DNA from 2 places in the Rhizobium sp. ZK1 genome. Region 2 is predicted to be linked to the other one. Evidence: predicted binding sites of a transcription regulator. Region 2 holds the regulator's gene; the other holds the start of a gene.
The links. The regulator PhoB, encoded in region 2, activates phosphate uptake and scavenging genes when phosphate is short. The targets are predictions, from matches to a motif close to TGTCATNNANCTGTCAT.
Positions count from the first base shown of each region.

Region 1 (4,078 bases), 220 kb from region 2:
CTGCGATAAATGTTCTTGTTTTGTTCTTTACAAACAGATCGACTTCGGTAAGCTCCTTCTTGTGCAACAAGGAGGCGGGCGATGCAGTCCGTAGTTCAAATGCCTCACTTTCCACTCGATCCGAATGGCTCAGATCCCCGGAAGAAATCCACGCCCGTCGGGGAACGTCACCACCGGCTATTCTTCATGCTTCGCCCGACCATCGAAGCGGCTTGCGAAGCGCTGGAGATCGCTCAAGCCTATCGCAACGCCCACTCACTGACCGGACCTCCCCGGCCCCGCGAGTTGCTTCATGTCACGCTGAATGGTATCGGCGCCTACCGCAGGCTGCCGCAGGATATCGTGTTCGGCGCAGAACAGGTTGCTGCGACAGTGCGCGCCCGGCCGTTCGATCTCGTGCTCGATGAGGTCATGAGCTTCAGCCATCCAGGCGAGCCGCAGGCCTTCGTCATCTGCAGCAGGCAGGAAAACGAGGCGCTGCTAGATCTTCGTCGCCAGATCCAGGAGGGCTTATACGAGGCTGGATTACCCTATAACCTCGGCGGCCACCTGACGCCGCACATGACACTCCTCTACGATCGCAAGACCGTTCTGCCTGAAAAGCTTAACCGGCCAGTGCAGTGGAATATCCGGGAGTTCCTGCTGATCCACAGTATCTATGGAAAGAGCGAGCACAAGGTCGTCGGCCGTTGGCCGCTGCTCGGCTGAGTCGCGCTTGCGCCTTGGAGGGGGATTCGCATAAGACTCCCCACCCAATACGAAATGCGGAGCAAGACAGTGGACGTTTCAGAGGTCATCATCCCCGGCGATACTCCCGGCGTCGAATGGCGGTTGCCAGTCATGCGTTTCAAGGGAAATGATCCTGCCGCGCCCAAGGTCTATATCCAGGCCGCACTGCATGCGAACGAACTGCCGGGAACGGCGCTGGCGCATTTCCTCTGCGGCAAGTTACGGGAGGCCGAAAGCGAAGGGCGGATCACCGGTGATATCACGCTCGTGCCTCAGGCAAACCCGATCGGAGCGGCACAATCGCATTTCGGCGAACTGCAAGGCCGGTTCGATCTCGGTTCGAGGACCAATTTCAACCGCGACTTTCCGCTGATCTCCGTCCGTGACCAGCCAGAACTCATTGACGAGCTTGATAAATATCCGGCTGCCGATCGGCTGAAGCGGGAGCTGATCCATATGGCGCTCGACGCCGATCTTGTGATCGACCTGCATTGCGACGATGAATCGCTGCAATATGCCTATATCGACGAAGCTTTCTGGCCAGAGGCGGCGGATCTTGCGAGCGCGCTCGATATGGAAGCGGTACTGCTTTCGGATGGTGAGAGCTCAGCCTTCGAAGAAGCGGTTAGCTTCGCCTGGAAATATGAGGTGCCGGGCGAGCGCAAAGCAAGGCTTCCGGGCAAGCTTTCCGTGACGGTGGAACTGCGCGGCCGGCGCGATGTCTATCCTGGCATGGCCGACAAAGACGCCGAAGGTCTTCTGCAGTTCCTAATCGGGCGCGGTGTTGTCAGCGGCAAAGCGGCCGGAGATGCTTCCTTCTCCGGGCCGGCCGTGCCGCTCGACAATGTCGAGATTGTTCGCGCGCCGCAGGGCGGCACCGTGCTGTTTCACCGCAATATCGGCGAGCGTGTTTCGGAAGGAGAGCTTCTGGCCACGATCGTCACCCGCCCGGGCTTTGCCGAAGGCGATATCGATATCCGCGCGCCACAGGACGGGCTGCTGCTCACCCGCACGTCCGATCGGCTCGTACGCCGGCGTGGCGACCTGATGAAGATCGCGGCCGACCGACCGAGCAAGGCAACGCGAAAGGCCGGTACGCTGGAAGACTGACCGGCGTTCTTTTCCACATGCGCATGTAAGGCGCCGCGCAACTGTCACACAGGCTTCAAAAAAATCCGCCAAGCCGTGGCAGACATGTTGCGAAGGAGCTTTCATGCCGCATTACGACATTGCGATCGTCGGCGCGGGTATTGTCGGGCTGGCGCATGCGTTGGCGGCGGCAAAGCGCGGCAAACGGGTCGTCGTTATCGACCGCGACGCACAGGCAAATGGCGCCTCGGTGCGCAATTTCGGCTTTGTGACGGTGACCGGCCAGCAGGCCGGCGACTGCTGGGACAAGGCACGCCGGGCCCGTGATATCTGGGCCGAGATTGTCGACGATGCCGGCATCGACGTTCTGCAACGCGGGCTTTTGCTCGCGGCAAGGCTCGACGAATCCGAAGCCGTGATCGACGCCTTCCTGCGCACACCGATGGGCGAAGGCTGCGAAAGGCTGACGCTCGACGAGGCGCGGCGGCTTGTGCCGGCGCTGCGGCAGGAAGCGAGCCGCTTCACGCTCTACAGCCCGCATGAACTGCGCGTCGAATCCCGCACGGCCATTCCGCTGCTCGCCCGCTATCTCCAAGTCAAATATGGCATCGACTTCCGCCGCTCGACAGCGGTGAACGCCGTGGAACCGCCACGGATCGAGACTTCAACCGGTGTGATCGAAGCGGAGATCGTGGTCGTCTGCCCCGGCGACGATTTCAAGAGCCTGTTTGCTGACCGGATTGCTGCCTATAACGTCACGCGCTGCAAGCTGCAGATGATGCGTATCGTGCCGGCTCAGCGGGTTTCGCTGAGCACTGCCGTCATGTCCGATCTCGGGCTTGGGCGTTATCTCGGCTATGCCGAATTGCCTGAAGCGACGGCCCTGAAGGCACGGCTCGACAGGGAATTCAAGCCGGAACGGGAAAACGGCATCCACCTGATCGTCACGCAATCGGAGGACGGCTCGCTGATCGTCGGCGACAGTCATCATTACTCCGAAACGCCCGATCCTTTCGGTCTGGAGCGGGTCGATCGGCTGACCCTCGACGAGATGGACGCCGTGCTCAATCTGCCGGGACGCTTCATCACCGAGCGCTGGATCGGAACCTATGCCTCCGCCCCGGACCGCTGGCGCTTCACGGACAAGCCTTCTGACGCATTGCGCATCGTCGTCGTCACGGCGGGCTGCGGTGCTTCGACCGCCTTCGGCATCGGCGAGGAAACCATCGAGGATCTTTACGGGAGCGCAGCATGACGCAATTCAAGGCAGTGATCTTCGACTGGGCCGGCACGATGATCGATTTCGGCTCCTTCGCACCGATGGGCGCCTTTGTGGAAACCTTCGGCAAATTCGGCGTCGAGGTGACGATCGCCGATGCCCGCAAGCCGATGGGGCTTCCGAAGCGGGCGCATATTGCCGCGATGCTGGCCGAGCCGCATATCGCTGCCCGCTGGCAGGCGGCGCAAGGCGCGCTTCCGAACGAAGCGGCGATCGATAAGGTCTACGAGCTCTTCGTGCCGCTGAACGAAGCTGTCGTGGTCGATTACTGCACGCTGGTGCCGGGCGCGATCGAGACGATCGAATACCTGCGCGAGCGGCAGATGAAGATCGGCTCGACGACGGGTTATACGCGCTCGATCATGGAATGGGTGTTGCCGCTCGCCGCCGAGCAGGGTTACGCGCCCGACAACCTCATCTGCGCCGACGATCTGCCGCTCGGCCGACCGACGCCGATCGGCATGTATAAGTGTTTCCTCGACCTGATGGTCTATCCAGCCTCCGCCGTTCTGAAGGTCGACGATACCGCGCCCGGCATTGCCGAGGGTGCCGCCGCAGGCTGCGTGACCGTTGGCCTGACGCTTTCCGGCAACGAGGCCGGCCTGACACCTGAAGAGGCGGATGCGCTTTCGCCGGAGGTGCGGGCCGAGCTGCACAGGCGGATCGGCGAGAAGCTTATTGCTGCTGGCGCCGATTATGTCATCGAGACGGTGGCCGACCTGCCAGCGCTCATCGAAGAGCTTGAGGGATAAGGGACAGACGACGTTTGCAGCGCTCGCCGGGCGTGATATCTCCCTCGGAAACAGGGAGATCCATCGGCATGGCCGTTACCATCTACGGTATCAAGAACTGCGACACGATGAAGAAGGCCCGCAGCTGGCTGGACGGTCATGACGTCGCCTATGATTTTCACGACTACAAGGCCGTCGGCATCGACCGGGCGCATCTGGAACGCTGGATCGACGAGGCGGGCTGGGAAAC
Region 1 is NZ_CP180586.1:4,433,154-4,437,231, reverse strand. Features, by position in the region: gene ACK9YZ_RS22310 (2'-5' RNA ligase family protein) at 82-708, shown strand; gene ACK9YZ_RS22305 (succinylglutamate desuccinylase/aspartoacylase family protein) at 778-1,839, shown strand; gene ACK9YZ_RS22300 (TIGR03364 family FAD-dependent oxidoreductase) at 1,943-3,073, shown strand; gene phnX (phosphonoacetaldehyde hydrolase) at 3,070-3,849, shown strand; gene ACK9YZ_RS22290 (ArsC family reductase) at 3,918-4,078, shown strand, end outside.
Region 1: the regulator PhoB is predicted to act here: its motif matches at 1,882-1,898, upstream of ACK9YZ_RS22300 (TIGR03364 family FAD-dependent oxidoreductase).

Region 2 (4,078 bases):
CGACGTCGTCGAACTTCGCGCCCGCGTCGGCATGGTGTTCCAGAAGCCGAACCCGTTTCCGAAGTCGATCTACGAAAACGTCTCCTACGGCCCGCGCATCCACGGCCTCGCCAAGTCCAAGGCAGACCTCGACCAGATCGTCGAGTCCAGCCTGCAGCGCGCCGGCCTCTGGAACGAAGTCAAGGACCGCGTGCATGAATCGGGTACCGGCCTTTCCGGCGGTCAGCAGCAGCGCCTGTGCATCGCGCGCGCCGTTGCCGTCAGCCCGGAAGTCATCCTGATGGACGAGCCCTGCTCGGCGCTGGACCCGATCGCGACTGCAAAGGTCGAAGAGCTGATCCACGAGCTGCGTGAAAACTACACCATCGTCATCGTGACGCATTCCATGCAGCAGGCCGCCCGCGTCTCACAGCGCACGGCCATGTTCCACCTCGGCAATCTGGTTGAGGAAAACGATACCGACAAGATGTTCACCAATCCGGACGATCCGCGCACCCAGGACTATATCATGGGCCGGTTCGGCTGATTTTGGCGATGTGAAGCCTTCCCGATTTTCGAGGACAAAGCCCCATGGCATCGACACATATTTTTTCCGCCTATGACGACGATCTGAAATTCCTGTCCCGGCGCATTTCCGAGATGGGTGGTCTTGCCGAACAGATGGTCGGCGAGGCCGTCCGTGCGCTGGTCAACGGCGATACGGCGCTCGCCCAGAAGGTCATTTCCGACGACGTCATCCTCGATCACGCCGAGCGTGAGATCAATGACAAGGCGATCGTCACGATCGCCCGTCGCCAGCCGATGGCCTCCGACCTTCGCGAGATCATGGGTTCGATCCGCATCGCCGCCGACCTCGAGCGCGTCGGCGATCTTGGCAAGAACACCGCAAAGCGCGTCATCGCCGTCCAGAGCACCGGCGTTCCCCGCAAGCTTGCCCGCGGTCTCGAGCATCTCTCCGAACTGGCGCTCGTCCAGCTCAAGGAAGTGCTCGACGTCTACACGACGCGTTCCGCTGACAAGGCCAAGTCCATCCGTGAGCGCGACGACGAGATCGACGCGATGTACACCTCGCTGTTCCGCGAACTCCTGACCTACATGATGGAAGATCCGCGCAACATCACGAGCTGCACGCATCTTCTCTTCTGCGCCAAGAACATCGAGCGCATCGGCGACCATGCGACCAATATCGCCGAGACGATCTACTACATGGCAACCGGCGCCCAGCCCGAAGGCGAACGTCCGAAGGACGACAGCTCCAACACCGTTGGCGCCGTCACCGAGTAATCCTGATCTGCCGATTGCATGCGCGCCCGCGCGGGCGCGCATGGGTGCAGCCAATTCCGAGTTCCTGCATGATCCCTGCTTAAATCACCCCCGGTTTAAGGATCATGCATTAGGAGACTGACACGCATGATCCCAAGAGTTGCAGTTGTTGAAGATGAAGAGGCGCTGAGCGTGCTTCTCCGCTACAACCTCGAAGCGGAAGGTTTCGAGGTGGATACGATCCTCCGTGGCGACGAGGCCGAAATCCGGCTTCAGGAGCGCACGCCCGACCTGCTCATCCTCGACTGGATGCTGCCGGGCGTTTCCGGCATCGAGCTCTGCCGCCGGCTGCGCATGCGGCCGGAGACCGAGCGTCTGCCGATCATCATGCTGACGGCGCGCGGCGAAGAGAGCGAACGCGTTCGCGGCCTCTCGACCGGCGCGGACGACTATGTCGTCAAGCCCTTCTCGACGCCGGAACTTGTCGCCCGCGTCAAGGCGATGCTGCGTCGTGCCCGTCCGGAGGTTCTTTCCAGCGTTTTGAAGTGCGGGGATATCGAGCTCGATCGCGAAACCCATCGCGTTCATCGCAAGAGCCGTGAAGTCCGCCTCGGCCCGACCGAGTTTCGCCTGCTCGAATTCCTGATGTCGTCGCCGGGCAGGGTCTTCTCCCGCTCGCAGCTTCTGGATGGCGTCTGGGGCCATGATATCTATGTGGACGAGCGCACCGTCGACGTCCATGTCGGCCGCCTGCGCAAGGCGCTGAACTTCTCCAACATGCAGGATGTCATCCGCACCGTTCGTGGCGCGGGATATTCCATGGAAGCCTGATCCGAGTGATCGGAGGTCCAGACGGGTCGCTCGCTTGCCGGGCGGCCCGTTTGTCTATTCGGCTGCGTTTTTAGGAGTAGGCGTTGCCTCGCTCACACTTTGACCGACATGTTTCTTGCATCGCGAGGGCTGAAGCCATGATGGGGAGGGCTGCTATGCGCCATCAGGAGACGTTGGCTTCGGCTCGCTCGTGCGGCCACCCTTGTCTCCCTTGATGTGATCATGGGGAGCTCAGGTCCAGACCGAGCATGCTGCTAAGGACAAAGGCGAGGAGCCCCACGCCGAGTAGCGCCAGCATGAAGACTGCGGCCATCTTGCCGCCCGTGCGCAGTACCGCTTGCCGCTCCCCCATCTCGCTTCGATCGTAATGCCACTTGATGGCGAAGAACATGGCCGTTCCCAACGCGAGAACCTTGAACGTAACAAAGACTACAGGGACCCAATCCATATCAGAGACTCTCATGTGCACCAGCTACGCGCCTTATGATCCCATCTTAGGCAAACGCATACGTCCTATTGTGCAAGGCTGATATGTAACAGCGGGGGCGGTTTCCTGGCCTGTATCGTCGGGTTCGGGAATGACCGCTTAGGGCCGCCAGAAGGCTTTGAGCACTTATTGCCCCACCGACCAGTTCCACGGCAGGAGTTCTGCGACGGGCAGAAAAATTTCGCCCCCCCTGCGCGTCAGCGAAGAGGGGCGACGAAATGCTGCATTTCTGGGCAAGGCGTGGATCAGGCGACCCGGACAGCCTTGCGGCGTTCGCTCATCGGCTGATAGGCGAGACGCTGGTGGTAGTTGCAATAGGGCGATGAATCCGGGGAGTCGCAGCCGCAGAAGTAGAAATCGTCCTTCATCGGATCGCCGACCGGCCATTTGCAGGTGCGTTCCGTGAGTTCCGTCAGGCCGAGGCGACGGGAGATAGGCACGACCACGTTTTTGGCCGGTACATATTCCATTTCCTCGACAGTTTCGATCTCGATCTCTTCCTTCAGGACAGTTGCGCCCTGCTGACGGGTAACGGTGCGGGTGGTGATGCGAGACGCATAGTTCGGGGCGCGGGGAGCCGAGGTATTGCGCTTCGGTGCACGCGCAGCGGTTGCCGTGCCGCCGGCCTTGGCGCGGCCAGGAAGACTGAGCCGGTGAACCTTGCCGATAACAGCGTTTCTACTGACGCCGCCAAGTTGCGCTGCGATCTGGCTGGCGCTCAGCCCCTCCGACCAAAGCTTCTTGAGCTTTTCGACACGCTCGTCTGTCCAGTTCATGCCCTGTCTCCACCTTTCGCGTTGGTGATGGCAGAATCCCTCACCGTTGCCTCGGAAACTTCCAAAGCAAGAAACGCCCGATCAATTTTGGTGACTAGTTCCGCCGCATGCAGTCTAGTAATTGAACTTTAACCTAGTGTGAGCCTGACTCTGTGACAAGAGTCGCAGGAATCCGATGAATCCGAATTCGTAGTTTTCCCCAACTTGCTTCCCGACAGAGTCATTTCTGCAACATTAGCTGTTGATAGACCTGTAAAGCCGATTACCGGCTTGACGCATGCGCTAAATCCTCAGTTTTGTTGACATTGCAGTGCGAAAAGTAAATAGTGGGCCGGGCCGCCGAAAGGCGGCATTTTTAATTTTTCGGACCTGGTTTTCTTAGCCGGAGTCCGGTGCCCCGGAACCTGATCAGGAGATCGCGCCATGGCTGAAGCCTCGCCGCTTTATGACACCTATTCTCGTGCCCCATTGCGGTTCGAGCGAGGTGAAGGCGTCTGGCTGATCACCGACACCGGCGAGCGATATCTGGATTTCGGCGCGGGCGTTGCCGTCACATCGGTGGGGCATGGCAACCCGCATGTCGTGGCCGCGCTCAAGGATCAGGCTGACAAGGTCTGGCACCTTTCGAACGTCTACGAGATCCCCGGCCAGGAGAAGCTTGCCAAGCGGCTGACGGATGCCACCTTCGCTGACAAGGTGTTCTTCACCAATTCCGGCGCTG
Region 2 is NZ_CP180586.1:152,145-156,222, forward strand. Features, by position in the region: gene pstB (phosphate ABC transporter ATP-binding protein PstB) at 1-526, shown strand, start outside; gene phoU (phosphate signaling complex protein PhoU) at 571-1,284, shown strand; gene phoB (phosphate regulon transcriptional regulator PhoB) at 1,411-2,094, shown strand; gene ACK9YZ_RS00775 (hypothetical protein) at 2,315-2,485, opposite strand; gene ACK9YZ_RS00780 (GcrA family cell cycle regulator) at 2,827-3,357, opposite strand; gene ACK9YZ_RS00785 (aspartate aminotransferase family protein) at 3,781-4,078, shown strand, end outside.